One region of the Streptomyces sp. NBC_01320 genome, then DNA from elsewhere that is predicted to be linked to it. Evidence: riboswitches for the same ligand, from Rfam matches in the RefSeq annotation. Region 1 holds a riboswitch; each other region holds the start of a gene.
The links. A riboswitch is a leader RNA that binds a small molecule or an ion and turns the genes downstream of it on or off. The one in region 1 is predicted to bind S-adenosylmethionine.
Positions count from the first base shown of each region.

Region 2: it holds a riboswitch for S-adenosylmethionine, as region 1 does, so the genes downstream of both, OG395_RS37130 (aminotransferase class V-fold PLP-dependent enzyme) here and OG395_RS14015 (hypothetical protein) in region 1, are expected to answer to the same signal.
Region 3: it holds a riboswitch for S-adenosylmethionine, as region 1 does, so the genes downstream of both, thrC (threonine synthase) here and OG395_RS14015 (hypothetical protein) in region 1, are expected to answer to the same signal.

Region 1 covers NZ_CP108390.1:2,991,409-2,996,998, forward strand. Annotated here, with positions in the region: gene OG395_RS14000 (M4 family metallopeptidase) at 1-1,109, opposite strand, end outside; gene OG395_RS14005 (hypothetical protein) at 1,551-1,817, opposite strand; gene OG395_RS14010 (helix-turn-helix transcriptional regulator) at 2,100-3,200, shown strand; gene OG395_RS14015 (hypothetical protein) at 3,330-3,737, opposite strand; SAM riboswitch class IV at 3,790-3,899, opposite strand; gene OG395_RS14020 (cytochrome P450 family protein) at 4,037-5,290, opposite strand; gene OG395_RS14025 (cytochrome P450) at 5,287-5,590, opposite strand, start outside.
Region 2 covers NZ_CP108390.1:8,158,326-8,163,915, reverse strand. Annotated here, with positions in the region: gene OG395_RS37150 (NYN domain-containing protein) at 1-416, opposite strand, end outside; gene OG395_RS37145 (hypothetical protein) at 454-696, opposite strand; gene OG395_RS37140 (rhomboid family intramembrane serine protease) at 860-1,609, shown strand; gene OG395_RS37135 (Lrp/AsnC family transcriptional regulator) at 1,606-1,887, shown strand; gene OG395_RS37130 (aminotransferase class V-fold PLP-dependent enzyme) at 1,955-3,370, opposite strand; SAM riboswitch class IV at 3,543-3,660, opposite strand; gene trpD (anthranilate phosphoribosyltransferase) at 3,745-4,809, opposite strand; gene qcrB (cytochrome bc1 complex cytochrome b subunit) at 4,934-5,590, opposite strand, start outside.
Region 3 covers NZ_CP108390.1:5,691,680-5,697,269, forward strand. Annotated here, with positions in the region: gene OG395_RS25825 (cold-shock protein) at 1-99, opposite strand, end outside; gene OG395_RS25830 (MoaD/ThiS family protein) at 531-809, opposite strand; gene thrC (threonine synthase) at 843-2,144, opposite strand; SAM riboswitch class I at 2,162-2,288, opposite strand; gene OG395_RS25840 (glucosyl-3-phosphoglycerate synthase) at 2,441-3,391, shown strand; gene OG395_RS25845 (alpha,alpha-trehalose-phosphate synthase (UDP-forming)) at 3,436-4,830, shown strand; gene otsB (trehalose-phosphatase) at 4,840-5,590, opposite strand, start outside.

The DNA.
Region 1 (5,590 bases):
TTCAGGCCGTCGCCGTAGGTCATGCAGAAACAGCCGTCGTTCCAGAAGGCGTTGGCGTATGCGTCACTGTAGTGGACCCGGGAGGCGGCCCCGACACCGTTGTCGGCGATGCCGTTGCGGCCGAACCGGTCGTGGTAGAAGTCCCAGGTCTGCCGCTGGCCGTAGGCGGCGTCCACGGCCGCGGTCTGGCGGTCGGCCGTCGTTCCGTCGCCCCAGACATCGTTGTCGTCGGTGACGAGAGCGCCGTTGCCGCTGACGCCGGTCAGGTCGTACGTCTTGTGGCCGCCGCGCTCGGGGCCGGTCAGCTCGTAGAGGCTGCCGTTGTGCACGGTGCCGATCTCCACCTGGCCGCTGTACTGGCTGTGGCCGGTGCCGGTGCGGATCTGCTCGACACTCTGGAGCTGCTTGCCGGTCGTGGCGTCGGTCACCACGCTCAGACTGCTCGGGGTGCCGTCCTCCTGGACGCCGCTGACGACGGACTGCCAGGCGAGCGTGGGCTTCTCGTCCCCGAGCCAGACGACCAGCTTCGATGAACCGTTCGGGGTCGCGTCCCGGGTCTTCTCGTTCTTCGCGGCGGCCAGGGCGGACTTCCTCGCCGTCGCGGCCGTGACGGCGGCCTCGGTCGTCGGCACCGACACCTTGGCGTCCGAGGCCTTGGTGACGGTACGAGCCGCGCCCTGCTCGTGGACCACCAGGTCGCCGCCGATGACGGGCAGGCCGGCGTAGGTGCGCTCGTAGCGGGTGTGCACGGTGCCGTCGGCGTCCTTGACGACATCCTTGGGTATCAGCTCCTCCCGATCGCCCAGCTTCAGTGAACGGGCCGTGATGGCACGAGCGTCGGTCGCGGCCTCGAGCAGCTTCCTGCGCTGCGTGGGGGACAGCGCGACGGCCCTGGCACCGGGTCGGGGCTCCGCCGATATCTGCCGTGGTGCTTGATCCGTACCGACCGGGGCGGAGACGGTGCCCGAGGCGGGGAGGGCCGAAACGATGAGCGCGGCCACAGCGACGGCCGCAGTTGCCGCGACGCGCCCGTATGTGGAGGTTCCACGAGGGGAGGAATGGGGTTCCTGAGGCGATGTGGCCCTGTTGTTACGGAGGTTGTTCGGCATTGCTGTATCTCCTTCTGTCCGGACGTGTGGTGACGGCCGGCGGGGGTGGGGAACCAGAGGCTGGAAGTGCCTCCGACGTGACGGTGTGCGATGCGACGCGGGTGTGGGTCGTCGCGCTCGCACCGGCAGTGATCGGGACGGAATTTGCCACCGCCCTCTGCGAGGGCAGCGAAAGATGGGGCCGCGGCCGGCTATCGGCTGAAGCGGCTCGCGCTGCCCCAGGACATCGTCGGCGCTGTCGGCCTTCCTGTTGTCGGACAAGGCGGTGTGCGAGCGCTTGGCCATGCGGCGAAGACATGGACCTTTGGGGCGCTGCGGCACCAACTCACTTGTTCCGACGAAAGGTCGGACGATCGAAGTCGGGGGCGGCCACCGGCGGGGGTCCGGCGGTCGCCGTAGGTGGTGCGGCTCAGCCGCAGTTCCCGGCGGGGCGGGACCGTGTCACCAGATCGGTGTCGCTGGTCGTGCCGTCGATCCGGACGACCTTTCGGCCGGTGCCCGCGGAGGCGTACGGAGGACCGGAAGACCGGCGTTGGCGTCGGCATGTGTCCCGGTGATCGTGCCGGGCACCACCTCGGCGACGGGCGTCGCGTCGGGTGCGGCCGCCCGGGCCGGTGTCACCGCCGCAAGCAGGCCGGCGGCGCCGAACACGGCGACGAGCCCGGAGGTCCGCCTCCCGCGCATCGGTGCGGGGTTGAGCTGTGGCATGAATGTCTCCCACGTGCCGACATGTCTCGACTGGGTCCCGAGTGACCGAACAGGGCTTCGACGCACCGTCGCGTCGGCGGCTTGTGATCACCCTGTCCGGCGCGCGATCCGTCGGGCAAGGAGGTCCGGACGGCGGGTTCGCGCAACTGCGCAGATGAGAACAGGAACAGCCAGGACGGAACGGGTGCGCCCAGGCCGTACGGGGATGTAACGAGCGCGTGATCCCTCCGGCCGACACCGCCGCGTACGATCGGCCTCGGCACACCGAAAAGGGGGACAGCTGTGGCGGTGTCATCGGATGTGCCGTGGGCCGGGACCGGTCTGGGCGTCTTGGCCGGCCGGGTACTCGAATGCCTGGTCACGCGGCCGGAGCTGAGCAGCGAGGCGGTCGCCGAAGCGCTCGGGGCCACCCCGGCAGCCGCCGAACGCGCCCTACAGGCACTGGAGAACGAACACCTGGTCATCCGCGTCGGTGACCGGCCCACGCGCTGGAGCGCGGGCCCGCCCCGCTCCACCCTCGGTTCGCTGCTGGCCCAGAGGCGGCAGGAACTGGCGCGGGCGGAGCTGTACATGGAGCGGTTGCACGAGGCATACCGCTCGGCGTCGCACCGTCGGGTCACTTCCGACCTGTTCGAGGTGGTGGAGAGCGCCGAGCAGGTGGGGGTGCGTTACGCGCAGCTGCTCGCGTCCAGTCGGCACGAGGTGCTCCACCTCGCCAAACCTCCGTACGTCACCCGGTCCGCGGTGCTTGACCGCACCTCGGTGCCGACTGACCCCGCAACTGTTTCGGACGCGCGGCCGACCCTCGAGGTGCCGGTGCCCGACGGAGTACGGCTCCGGTCGGTGTACGACACCGACGGGATGACGGACACCGTTTCGCTGCGCACCGCCCTGAGCGGCACAGCCCGGGGCGGGGAACTGCGGCTGCTGGCCGGGCTCCCGATGAAACTGGTGGTGTTCGATGCGACGGTCGGCATCATGCCGCTGCGGCAGGAGGATCCGTCCGCGGGTTCACTCATCGTGCACTCGGCCACGCTTCTCGACGTGCTCACCGCGCTCTTCGAAAGCGTCTGGGAACGGGCGACCCCGGTGTCGCTGGACAACGTCCCCGGTCGGCCGGCGATCACTGCGGCAGAACCGGACGGCCAGCCTCCGGGACGGATGCGCGACATCCTCTCCCTGATGTGCGCAGGTCTGACGGACGACGCGATCGCCCGGGTCCTGGGGCTGAGCCGACGAACGATCCAGAAGCACATCAGCGAGACCGCCGAACTCCTCGGCGCGCGGACCCGCTTCCAGATCGCGCTGCTGGCACGCGAACGAGGCTGGCTCGGGGACGCCTCGGGCGTGCTGGCGACCCCCGCCGAACGAACGGCCGGGTGACCGGCCTGAGGTCCCGGCGTGTTCAGCGCCGAATCGAACACTTCTCCCGTCAATGCATCACACACGCACGCACCCGCCCCGTGGCCCAACCGGCGGACGGTCGGGCCACCCGCCGTACAAGGCGCGCGGCTACAAGCCGTACGCGACGCCCCCACGAGCCTGCCGCGAACCGGGCGCATCGGTGGCGCACAGCGCCCCGCTCTCGAAGCCGACGTTCACCAGCCCCACCGCCGCGTCGCCCTGGTGCTCGATCCGCAGGGCGTGCCAGCGCGGCAGCCAGAACACCCGTCCGCGGTGCTCGGTGAGCAGCTCCCGGAGCACGTGCGGAGCGTGCATCCACACATCGGGCAGCTCCTCGGCGTAGTCGAACGCGGGGCGCAGCCCGACCCACCCGTCGTCACGGACATCGTCCGAGGTCAGCAGGAGTTCCACGGCCTGGCCCGGCTCCTGGCTGCACTTCTTGGCGTGGATCCAGTGCAGATGATGACCGGGGCTGTACCGGGAGCATCCATCGGTACGGAAGAGATCGGGGAGCATGGTGAGGAATCGCCTTCCCGGGATCGTGGACCCCGGACGCTCACACCCCGGTGGTCCGCTGTTCCCCGTACGTCGTGCACGGGGCAGGTCGTCACCCGGAGCACCCGCAGCGGAGCGGGGTGCCGTCCAGCCAGCCGGGGCTGCGCACTGGAACTCATGACCTACGAGAAACCCTAACCCACTGACCGCCATGGTCGACGCATGGTCAGATATCGCTCACCACTGCCGAGTTCTGTGTGGGCCGCCCCCCGTCCCCCCGAGAGGCGGGACGACGGCGGGCGGCCCGCACTATCCCCCGTTCAGCCGTTCAGCAGCACGGGGAAGGACTCCATGTCGTTCTGTGTCATCACCGGCAGCTTGCGGAGCTCCTCGTCCGGCACGGCGAGCCTCAGCCCGGGGAAGCGGCTGAACAGTGCGGGCAGGGCGATCCCCGCCTCGACCCGGGAGAGTGCCGCGCCGGGGCAGATGTGCGGGCCGTGACCGAAGGTCATGTGGCGGATCGGTGTGGGCCGGGTGATGTCGAAGGCGTCGGCGTCCGGGCCGTGCTGTTCGACGTCGCGGCCGATGACCCGGTAGGAGATGACGACGCCCTCCCCCTTGGCGATCACCTGGTCGCCGACCTGGATGTCCTCGGTGGCGAACCGCATCAGCAGGTGGGTGGTGGGGGTGTCCCAGCGCAGCGTCTCCTCGATCACCGTGTCCCACGGAATCTCGCCGTCGAGCACCATATGCAGCTGCTCGGGGTGGGCGAGCAGGGCCCGTACGGCGTTGAGGATCAGCCCGATGGTGGTCTCGTGGCCTGCCGCCACCATGGCCTTGAGGTTGCCGACCACTTCCTCCTCGGTGAGCGGTTCTCCGCCCTCGTCGGCCAGGATGAGCGCACTGGTGAGGTCGTCCGTCGGCTCCGCTGTCTTCTTGCGGACGAGCGCCGCGTAGAAGACGTCCAGCTCGGCGAGCAGGGCAAGCCGCTCCTCGTGCGGGGTGAGCATGGAGAAGAAGGCCTTGTACCTCTTCGTCAGCATGGGGTGTTCGGCTTCGTCCACACCCATCAACATGCCGACCACCCGCATGGGCAGCGGCTGGGCGAACACGGACTTGAGGTCGACGACGCCGTCCTTGCCCTGCTCGGCCAGGGCGTCCAGCAGCTCCTCGGTGAACTTCTCGATGTCCGGGCGGATGGCCTCCAGCCGGCGTGGTGTGATCGCCTGGGAGGTCTTGGTGCGCAGCCGCCGGTGTGCCTCGCCGTCCACGGTGAACATGGACCGCCCCGCATCGATCATGCCGATCAGCGGCCAGTCATGCGTCACGGCACCGCTCTGCCAGAGCCCCCAGGCGTCGAGGTCCTTCACCAGCCTTGGGTCGACGAGTAGTTGACGTGCCTCGGCATGCCGGGTGACGGTCCAGGCAGGGACTCCGAGCAGCTCGATCCTGGCGAGCGGCCCGGCGTCGCGCAGGCGCGCCGTCTCCCCGTCCAGGTCCTGGACCATGGGGTCGATGACCACGGTCCCGCCCCCTGGGGTGGCCTCGTGGGCGGCGGCGTGAGGACAGTTCAAGAGAAGTCTCCTGTCATGCGTACGGGCGTGAACCGGACGGGCAGCGAGGTCATCCCCCGCAGGAAGGCGGACTGCCGCCGGACGAGCGACTTCGCGGGTACCGCGAGGGCGAGGTCGGGCAACCGGTCGAGGAGCACTTCGATGCCGGTCCGGGCGATGGTCTCGGCGATCTCCTGCGCGGGGAACGGGCAGCGGTACTCGCCGTAACTGAAAGCCAGGTGGGCGCTGTTGCCGCTCTGGCCGGACATTCCGTCGGCGGTGATGTGCTGCCGTACGTGCGGGTCGGAGTTGGCCGCCCCG
Region 2 (5,590 bases), 5.2 Mb from region 1:
TGGACCTCCTCGCCGGCGGCGGCGACCAGTTTCACCCAGCCGACCGGGCGCAGCACATAGGCGGCCGCGGCCACATCGACGGGATCGGCGGCGGCCGGCGGCGACCCGGCCTCCACGGCAGCGGCCAGCTCCGGCTGGGACTCCCGGAGCCGTTCGCCGATGCGCTGACGGAACAGGGTGTCGTTCTCCAGGGCGGCCGCCATCGCATTCCCGGCGAACTTGGCGCGCCGGGTCGGGGTGAAGCGGGCGTACTGCCTGAGCTGGGCCGGGAGTTCGGTGACCGTCAGGCCGCCGAACGCGTCCGAGACCAGCGCGACGACCCGCCGCCGTACGCCTTCGGGCAGCGGGCGGTCGAGCGCCTCGACGGCGTCGCCGGCTCCATCGGCCGACTCGGCGCCGCTATCGGGCTGCTCCACGATCCGTCACCCCAAAATGTCTGTCCGCACGGCCCCGTCAGGAGTCGGCACCCGGCCTGTCGACGAGTTCGATCTGGTCCACCGCGTTGCACCAGCGGCAGCGGACCGACTCGATGGTCTCACTGACCACCTCGCGTTCCTCGACCGTCGACTCACCGGCCAGGTCGAGATGAACGTATTCGACGACCTTGGAGGTGCGGGTCACGTCGAAGCGGGTGAGATTTCCGCAGAGCGTGCAGCGCCAGCGGGTCCCGTCGGTCGGCTGGGGAACCGTCGTCATCGTTGCGTCCTCTTTCGTCGAGCGTGGTGCTGCTGCCTGCCCAGGATCTCGCGGTGCGCCGTCGAACTGCGGATGTCCTGCTGCAACCCTACGGCCTTGCACATACCCATAGACACGGCGAGGCGGTCTGTCCCGTTCCGTCACCTTGCGTCATGCTCTGTTCATGATCGATCGGCGGGCCACGAGAGGCGGAGTTACCGGCAGGCTCCTGCGCGCCGCCACGGCGGCCGGTGCACAGGTGACGTATGCCCTCATCGCCCTGTGCTGCGCCGTCTTCCTGATCAGCCCGCTCTCCGGCCTCAACCCCACATACGGCACCGCCGACACCCTGCTCGCCGCCCAGGCCGGGTACTTCGAGCGCTGGGGGGTGATCCCGAGCGAGCTGTGGGCGGGCTCCGCGCAGGCCCTGCTCACCCCTCTGACCGCACTGTTCGTGCACGGCAGCTGGCTGCATCTGCTCGGCAACATGCTCTTCCTGTACGTGTTCGGGGCCATGGCCGAGGAGCGGATGGGCCGTGCCGAATTCACCTTCTTCTACCTCGGCTGCGGCTATCTCGCACTGCTGGCGTACGCGGCGGCCCACGCGAGCTCCGACCAGACCCTCGTCGGCGCGTCAGGGGCGATCTCCGCGGTGCTCGGGGCGTTCCTCTACCTGTTCCCCAGGGCGCGGGTGACCAGCCTCTTCCCGTTCCTGCTCTTCCTTCCGCTGCGCTTTCCCGCCTGGATCGTGCTGATCTTCTGGTTCGTGCTGCAGTGGATGGCGGCGCAGGGCGCGGGCAGCGGTCCCGGGGTGGCGTATCTCGCCCATGTGGTCGGCTTCGTCTGCGGCTTCGTCTACGCCTGGGGACGCTACCGCCGTGGGGCTAGAGTGAAGGCTCCAGCCACGGCCACCGAGGGAGAAAGCCAGCCGTGATCACCGCGATCGTGCTCATCAAAACCAGCGTGGACCGGATTCCGGAGATCGCCGAGGCCATCGCCGCGCTGGACAATGTCAGCGAGGTCTTCTCGGTCACCGGTACGTACGACCTGATCGCCATGGTCCGAGTGGCCAGGCACGACGACCTCGCGGACGTCATCCCCGGCCGGATCAGCAAGATCCCGGGTGTCGAGGGCACCGACACACATGTCGCGTTCCGTACGTACTCGCAGCACGACCTGGAGGCGGCCTTCGCCATCGGTCTCGACGCGTAGGTTCGCGTCGTACTCCGGCCGGGGACGGGCAGTGCTGCCCGTCCCCGGCCGAAGTGTGACGGGCCCGTCAGACCTGCGCCGCGCCCCGGTCCGGGACACAGCGGCCGTCCTCGGCGCGGTACGTCCACTGGGCGCCCTTGTTCACCAGTTCCTTGACCGCGCGGACGAAACGCTCGATGTGCTCGTCCGGCGTGCCGGCGCCGAAACTGACCCGGATCGCGTTGAGCGACCGCTCGCCCGGCTCGGCCTCCGGCGCACCGCACTCGCCCGGGTCCTGCGGGTCGCTGCCCAGCAGGGTGCGGACCAGCGGGTGGGCGCAGAACAGTCCGTCGCGCACCCCGATGCCGTACTCGGCGGAGAGCGCCGCGGCGAAGTGCGAGCTGTTCCAGCCCTCCACCACGAAGGAGATGACGCCGACCCGCGGGGCGTCGTCGCCGAACAGCGACAGCACCTTGACCTGGGGGACCTCGGCGAGGCCTTCGCGGATCCGGGTGACGAGCTGCTGCTCACGGGCGACGAGCCGGTCGAAGCCGGCCTCGGTGAGCGCCTTGCAGGCGGAGGCGATGGAGTAGACACCGATGACGTTGGGTGAACCGGCCTCGTGCCGGGCGGCGGTCGAGTGCCACTCCACGTCCACACCGCCGACGGTGCGCCGGGCGACCTTCCGCGAGGCACCGCCGCCGGCCAGGTACGGCTCGGCGTCCTGCAGCCAGTCGGCGCGGCCCGCGAGGACACCGGAGCCGAACGGCGCGTACAGCTTGTGTCCGGAGAAGGCGACCCAGTCGACGTCGAGCTCCTCGATGTCCACCGGGTGGTGCGGGGCGAGCTGCGCGGCGTCGAGCACGATCCGGGCGCCGTGCGCGTGGGCGACGGCGGCCAGCTCCTTCACCGGCCACAGCTCACCGGTGACGTTGGAGGCGCCGGTGACGCAGACCAGCGCCGGACCGGTGGGGCCTCCCCTGCTCGAACGGAGTTGAGAGCTCGGGGAAGGGTCGCGGTCGGCGAGCGCCCGCTCCAGCGTCTCGACGGCCTGGGCCGGGGTGCGCGGGGCGTTGAGGTAGGTGACGCGGGCGTCGCGCCAGGGCAGCAGCGAGGCGTGGTGCTCGGTCTCGAACACGAAGACCTGGCAGTCGGCGGGGAGCACCGCGGCGAGCAGGTTCAGCGAGTCGGTCGTCGACCGGGTGAAGATCACCTGGTCCTCGGCGCGGCAGCCGAGGAACTCCGCGACGGTCTTGCGGCTGTTCTCGAAGAGGTCCGTGGAGAGCTGCGAGAGGTAGCCGGCACCGCGGTGGACGCTGCCGTAGTACGGGGCGTACGCGGCGACGTCGTCCCACACGCGCTGCAGGGCCGGGGCGCTGGCCGCGTAGTCGAGGGCGGCGTACGTGACTTCACCACCGGTCACCAGAGGAACGGCCACATCCCGCCCCAGAACGGGCAGCGGGGTACAAACGGACTGGTCGGCGACAGCGCTGAAGACAGACATGGCGAACTCCCGTAAGAGGCAGGCGAATTCACTGCGCCGGCGGACACGCGGCAGCACAGGAAGAAGAAAAGGGTGTGCGGAGAAGGGCCTTGGGCCCTATCGCATTCGCTTGCTCACAAGAGGCTCCTTGAGGACCAGGACCCCAGGGATGTGACATTCACAGATGTCGAGGGGTCCGCGCTTGCCGCAGACCTCGCTGCCTACGGCCTGGTCTTCACCCGGGGCACCCCGCCACGGACGGAGGGTTGCCGGACAGCGGGCCGGGGCCGTAGTCGCTGTCACTCATGACCTGACCAGCATCCTGCCATACGTGCGCCGACGTGCAAGGCGCAGTCCAAGATCTGGACTGCGCCCTGTGCCACATTTCCGTACGGTCAGGTGTTGCTGACCGCCACCCAGCGCTCCAGCGCCGCCCGGGCCGCACCCGAGTCGATGGATTCGGCGGCCTTCGCCATTCCGGCGGCGAGCTGCTCGTTCAGCGTGCCCTCGCCCGGGTCCAGCGCCACCAGCGCCGCCGCCGAGTTGAGCAGCACCGCTTCGCGTACCGGACCGGTCTCGCCGGCCAGCAGCCGGCGGGCCACGTCGGCGTTGTACGACGCGTCGGCGCCGCGCAGCGCCTCGACGGGGACCAGCTGCAGACCGACGTCGCGCGGGTCGAACGCCTCCTCGCGCACCTCTCCGTCGCGGACCACCCAGACCCGGGACGTCGCCGTGGTCGTCAGCTCGTCCAGACCGTCGTCGCCGCGGAAGACGAGCGCGGAGTTGCCGCGCTCCGCGAGCACGCCCGCGACGATGGGAGCCATCTTCGGATCGGCGACACCGATGGCCTGGGAGCGCACCTGCGCCGGGTTGGTGAGCGGCCCGAGGATGTTGAACGTGGTCTGCGCGCCGAGCTCCTTGCGGGCCTTCGCCGCATACCGCAGGGCGGGGTGGAACTTCACCGCGAAGCAGAAGGTGATGCCGGCTTCCTCCGCCACCTCGACGACACGCTGCGGGGTCAGCTCCAGGTTGACGCCGAGCTTCTCCAGGACGTCGGAGGCGCCGCTGGCCGAGGAGGAGGCCCGGTTGCCGTGCTTGACGACCTTGGCGCCCGTGCCCGCGACGACGATCGCGGACATCGTGGAGATGTTGACCGTCTTGGCGAGGTCGCCGCCGGTGCCGACGATGTCGACCGTGCGGCCCGGCACGTGGATCGTGGTCGCGTGCTCGTACATCGCGCGGACGAGTCCGGTGACCTCGTCGACGGTCTCGCCCTTGGCCCGCAGGGCGACGGCGAAACCGGCGATCTGCACGTCGGTCGCCTCGCCGCTCATGATGCTGTCCATCGCCCACGCGGTGTCGTCGGCGGTCAGGTCCTCGCCACGCATCAGCGGGTTCAGCACGCCCGGCCAGGAACGAGCCGCCACGCTGTCGCCGCCGATCGGGGTCACAACGTTCATGGTCCGCTCCTGGGGTCCACAGCCGATAAAGGGGATACACCCCACCCTATCGAGCCCCACGGACAGCGAAGAGCCCCGTCCATCGAATGGACGGGGCTCCTGCTGTGGCGATCAGTTCAGGTGATCAGTGGTGGCCGTGGCCGCTGGTGATCTCCTTGTACTCCTCGACGGTGGGCTTTTCGATCTGGTTGTGCTCGCCGAAGTAGCCCTTGCTGAGCTTGGCCCGCAGCTTCTGCATCGCGGGCACCTTGCGCTCGACACCGTTCTCGTCGACCGTCGGGCCGATCTCGACCGGCTTGTACTGCTCGTGCGCGGTGAGCGTGTGCAGCTGCTCGGGACCGAGCGGCTCGTGGATCTCGACGAACTCACCGTGCGGCAGGCGCTTGATGATGCCGGACTCGCGTCCGTGCAGCACCTTCTCCTTGTCCCGGCGCTGAAGGCCGAGGCAGATCCGCTTCGTCACGATGAACGCGACGACCGGCCCCACGAAGATGAAGATCCGGACGAACCACGAGATGGCGTTCAGCGAGAGGTGGAAGTGCGTGGCCCAGAGGTCGTTGCCACCGCCGATGAAGACGATGATGTACTCGGTGATCCAGGCGACGCCGAAGGCGGTCCGGGTCGGGGCGTTGCGCGGGCGGTCCAGGATGTGGTGCTCGCGCTTGTCCCCGGTCACCCAGGACTCGACGAACGGGTAGACCGCGATGATGGCGAGTACCAGACCGAAGGCCATCAGCGGGATGAACACACCCAGGACGAGCGTGTGACCCCAGAGGTTGAT
Region 3 (5,590 bases), 2.7 Mb from region 1:
GATCGCGCTGTAGTGGACGAAAACATCCGCACCACCGTCGACCGCGATGAAGCCGTACCCCTTCTCCGCGTTGAACCACTTGACGGTGCCCTGAGCCATGGCTAACTCCCCTATTACTGGCCCTTGCACAGGACCGCACTTCGCGGACCCGGGTCAGAACTCACCCTCCGACAGGAGAGGGTGTGCGCCGGAACGCGTCGACCGCGGCCGAATGTATCTGCCCAACTGCCCTCTGCAACAGGTCAATCGGACGAGAATTCTGGGCAGCGCCGAACGCCCGAATGTGAGGAGTTCATGCGATTCCAGGGCAAGTCGGGCCGGACAAAGGCCACTTACGGCGCAAGGAGTTGGAACACTTTGGCTGCATCTTGTCGTGGGCGGGCGCATTCTCATATGCGGTCGGCACGGGCAGCGGAGGGGACTTCCCAACTCTACCGCGCTCAACCATGCAGAATTGCCCCCTCCGCTTAGCTCGCAGAGGGGGCAATTCCGGTAACGCTGCGAAGTCGGCCGCAGGGGCCGACTACAGGTCAGCAGCCGCCCGCGACCGCCGGGATGATGGAGATGCCCGCGCCGTCCGGGGTGGCCGTCTCCAGGCCGCCTTCGAAGCGCACGTCGTCGTCGTTGACGTACACGTTCACGAAGCGGCGGAGCTTGCCCTGGTCGTCCAGGACACGCGCGGCGATGCCCGGGTGGTTCTGTTCCAGCGACTCGATGACCTGGGAGAGGGTCGAGCCCTCGGCCGGGACCTCGGCCTCGCCGCCCGTGTAGGTGCGCAGGATGGTGGGGATACGGACCTTGACGCTCATGCGGGTGCCTTCCTTACGTCTCGGGTGGTCGGGTCAGCCGTTGGCGAGGCCGGCGTCGCGGAACGCGTCCAGGCTGGGCCGGATGGTCGCGGTCGGACCGGTCGTCGGGGCGACCGCGTCCAGAGTCTTCAGACCGTCACCGGTGTTCAGGACGACCGTGGTGAGCGTCGGGTCCAGCAGACCCGCCTCGATCAGCTTCCTCGTCACGCCGACCGTCACCCCGCCCGCCGTCTCGGCGAAGATGCCCTCGGTGCGGGCCAGCAGCTTGATCGCGTCGACGATCTGTTCGTCGTTGACGTCCTCGACCGCGCCGCCGGTGCGGCGGGCGATGTCCAGGACGTACGGACCGTCGGCCGGATTGCCGATCGCCAGGGACTTGGCGATCGTGTTCGGCTTCTGCGGGCGCACGACGTCGTGACCGGCCTTGAAGGCCGTGGAGACCGGGGAGCAGCCCTCGGCCTGGGCGCCGAAGATCTTGTACGGCTTGTCCTCGACGAGACCGAGCTTGATCAGCTCCTGAAGACCCTTGTCGATCTTCGTGAGCTGCGAGCCGGACGCGATCGGGATGACGAGCTGGTCGGGCAGCTGCCAGCCGAGCTGTTCGCAGATCTCGTACGCGAGCGTCTTGGAGCCCTCGCCGTAGTACGGGCGCAGGTTGACGTTGACGAAGCCCCATCCCTCACCGAGCGGGTCGCCGATGAGCTCCGAGCAGAAGCGGTTGACGTCGTCGTAGTTGCCCTCGATGCCGACCAGCTCACCGCCGTACACCGCGGCCATGACGACCTTGCCCTGCTCCAGGTCGTGCGGGATGAACACGCAGGACCGGAAGCCGGCCCGGGCGGCGGCCGCGCCCACCGCACCGGCGAGGTTGCCGGTGGAGGAGCAGGAGAGGGTGGTGAAACCGAAGGCGCGGGCGGCCTCGACGGCGATGGCGACGACGCGGTCCTTGAAGGAGTGCGTCGGGTTGCCGGAGTCGTCCTTGACGTACAGACCGCCGGTGACGCCCAGCTCACGGGCGAGGTTGTCGGCCTTGACCAGCTTGGTGAAGCCGGGGTTGATGTTGGGCTTGTCCGCGACATCGGCGGGGACGGGCAGCAGCGGCGCGTAGCGCCAGATGTTGTTCGGTCCGGCCTCGATGCGCTTCTTCAGCTCGTCCGGGGAGCCGCTCGGCAGGTCGTATGCCACTTCGAGCGGCCCGAAACAGGACGCGCAGGCGAAAAGGGGACCGAGTTCGAAACGCTCTCCGCACTCGCGGCAGGAGAGTGCCGCTGCGGGGCCGAGGTCGACGGCGTCGGTGGAAGAATCGGTGCTTACTGCAACAGTCTGCGCAGCCATGATGGCGAGGCCCTTTCTCCTCATCTTCCTCGCGGCGCATTTCGCCACGAGACGGAATTGGCACCTTCCCCACCTGACCTCGCGGTCGGCGGGAGGGTTGCCGGGACTTCAACGGGCCGTTCCCTCAGTCCCTCTGGATGAGCGCTATGGCACTGGATCATCGACCCAGGCATTTATTGGCGGAGGACCCCGACATGCGACGGTCATCCGCGTTGTTCAAGACTGTAACCGAAGCATCGGACGGTTGAGATAGTCGTCCGAACCGCGAGATGGATCACATACAGGGAGTATCGACCGTGCTGGAAGAGGTCGAAAGCTGGCTGGCCAGGCGTTCCTGGTCGGCAGCCGACCGCCCGCTGGACCGGCTCGTCGCTGCCAAGGGCCGGGACCCGCGGCGCGGGAGCGTGAGCGTGGTGCTGCCCGCCCTGAACGAGGAGGCGACGGTCGGCGCCATCGTCGAGACGATCCGGGTCGAACTGATGGAGGAAGTGCCGCTGGTCGACGAGCTGCTGGTGATCGACTCCGGCTCAACGGACGGCACGGCGGAAGTCGCCCGGAAGGCGGGCGCCCGAGTGGTGCACCGCGACGCGATACTCGCGCGCATACCCACGCTCCCCGGCAAGGGCGAGGTCCTGTGGCGCTCGCTCCTGGTCACCAGCGGTGACATCGTCTGCTTCATAGACGCCGACCTGAGGGACTTCTCCGCGGACTTCGTCTCCGGCATCGTCGGCCCGCTGCTCACCGACCCCGGGGTGCAGTTCGTCAAGGCGATGTACGACCGCCCCCTGGGCGACACCGCGGGTCAGGGCGGCCGCGTCACGGAACTGGTGGCCCGCCCGCTGCTCAACCTGCACTGGCCACAGCTGGCCGGCTTCGTCCAGCCGCTCGGCGGCGAGTACGCGGTGCGGCGCTCGCTGCTGGAGCGGCTGCCGTTCCCCGTCGGCTACGGAGTGGAACTCGGCTTGCTGGTGGACGCCCTGCACACCGTCGGGCTGGACGCGCTGGCACAGGTCGACGTGGGGGTACGCAGACACCGCCACCAGGACGGCCAGGCGCTGGGACGGATGGCCGCGGCGATCTATCGCACCGCTCAACTCCGGCTGTCCCGAGGTCACTTGGTACGTCCGGCCCTGACCCAGTTCGAGCGGGGCGAGGACGGCTTCGTACCGCGCACCCATCCGGTGGACACGGAGGAGCGGCCCCCGATGTGCGAGATCACGGAGTACGTTTCGCGCCGCGCGGCCTGACTTCGCACGTTTGGGTGGTTCGCGATCGGGCTAGATTCCGCAACATGGTCTCCGAGCACGCGGTCACGTCGGCTGCCCAGGTACTCGTCGCGTCCAACCGCGGCCCCGTCTCGTACGCGCTGCGCGCGGACGGTTCGATCGGCGCCAGACGGGGCGGCGGCGGGCTCGTCTCCGGCCTGAGCGCGGTCGAGGACAAGCTGTGGGTCTGCGCGGCGCTCGGCGACGGGGACAGGGCAGCGGTCCGGCACGGGATCGCCGAGCCGGGCGTACGGATGCTCGACATCGACGCCGACGTCCACGCCGACGCGTACAACGGCATCGCGAACTCGGTGCTCTGGTTCGTCCACCACATGCTGTACCAGACACCGCTGGATCCGGTCTTCGACGCGGAGTTCCGCCGGCAGTGGGCGTCATTCGAGACGTACAACCTGGCCTTCGCGCAGGCGCTCGCCGAGGAGGCGGGCGAGGGCGCCGCGGTGCTGGTGCAGGACTACCACCTGGCGCTGGTCCCGGGCATGCTCCGCGAGCTGCGGCCCGACCTGCGGATCGGCCACTTCTCGCACACCCCGTGGGCGCCGGTCGACTACTTCCGGCTGCTGCCCGACGACATCGCGGAGCAGCTGCTGCGCGGCATGCTCGGCGCGGACCGGGCGGGCTTCCTGACCCGGCGGTGGGCGGACGCGTTCATCGGCTGCTGCACGGAGATCCTGGGCGGCACGGGCCGGACGAGGATCGGCGTGCACGGTCTGGGCGCGGACGCGGACTTCCTGCGCCGCCGCGCGCACGAGGCGGACGTGGACGAGCGGATGGCAGTGCTGCGGGAGCAGGTGGGCGGCACCGGCCGGAAGACGATCGTGCGGGTGGACCGTACGGAGCTGTCCAAGAACATCGTGCGCGGGCTGCTGGCGTACCGGGAGCTGCTGAACACCCGCCCGCAGTGGCGCGAGCGGGTGGTGCATGTGGCGTTCGCGTACCCGTCGCGGCAGGACCTGACGGTGTACCGGGAGTACACGGCCGAGGTGCAGCGACTGGCGGACGACATCAACTCGGCGTACGGGACACCCGATTGGACCCCGGTCCTGCTCCATGTGAATGACGACTTCGCACGCTCGCTGGGGGCGTACCGGCTGGCGGACGTGGCGCTCGTCAACCCGATCCGCGACGGCATGAACCTCGTCGCCAAGGAGGTCCCGGTGGTCTCCGACGCGGGCTGCGCGCTGGTGCTGTCGCGGGAGGCGGGGGCGTACGAGGAGCTGGGCGCCGACGCGATCGTGGTGAACCCCTATGACGTGTCCGCGACGGCGGCTGCCCTGCACGAGGCGCTGACGATGCCGGACGGGGAACGGGCGGAGCGCTCGAAGCGGCTGGCCGCTGCGGCGACGGCGCTGCCGCCGCAGCAGTGGTTCCTGGAACAGCTGGACGCGCTGCGGCAGGGGTGACGTCGCCCGTCACACCTCGGTGGGGCCCGACCGGAGACGGTGCGCCAAGGCCGAGAGAAACTCCACGACGGCTCCCGGTCCCGGCAGCAACAGGTCGGCGCGTTCAGCCAGTTCGGGCACTTCGGCGCTGCCGCTGCAGACCAGCAGGCCCGGGATGCCGTCGGGGCCCTCGGCGCGGAGCTTCTCCACGGCCGCGTAGGCCGCGAGGTCACCCAGGTCGTCGCCGGCGAAGAGAACGGACTCGGCGTCCGTCTCCCGGACGAACTCCATGAGCGCCACACCCTTGTCCATGCCGGGCGGTCGCAGCTCCAGGACGAGACGGCCCGGTTCGACGATCAGCCCGTGCAGGGCGGCGAGCGCACCGAGCGGGCCGCGCAGCGCGTCGAACGCGGCTTGCGGGTCGGCGGCCCGGCGGGTGTGGACCGCGAGCGCCCGGCCCTTCTCCTCGATCCAGGTACCGCGCCAGGAGGCGAACCGTTCGAGCAGGCCGGGGAGTTCGGCGCGGACTGCGGCGACGCCCGGGTGCGGGGCGGGAGCGTGGACGGCGCCGGAGACGGCGTCCCAGCGTTCGGCGCCGTAGTGGCCGAGAACGACGAGGTGGTCAAGGCCCGGGACTCCGGCGAAGCCGCCGTGCCGGACCGCGACGTCGGCCGGGCGACCGGTGATCACGGCGACGGAGGCGACCTTCGGAGCGAGCGCGGCCAGGGCCGGGACGGTGCCGGGGTGGGCGCGGGCCTGTTCCGGGTCCGGGACGATCTCG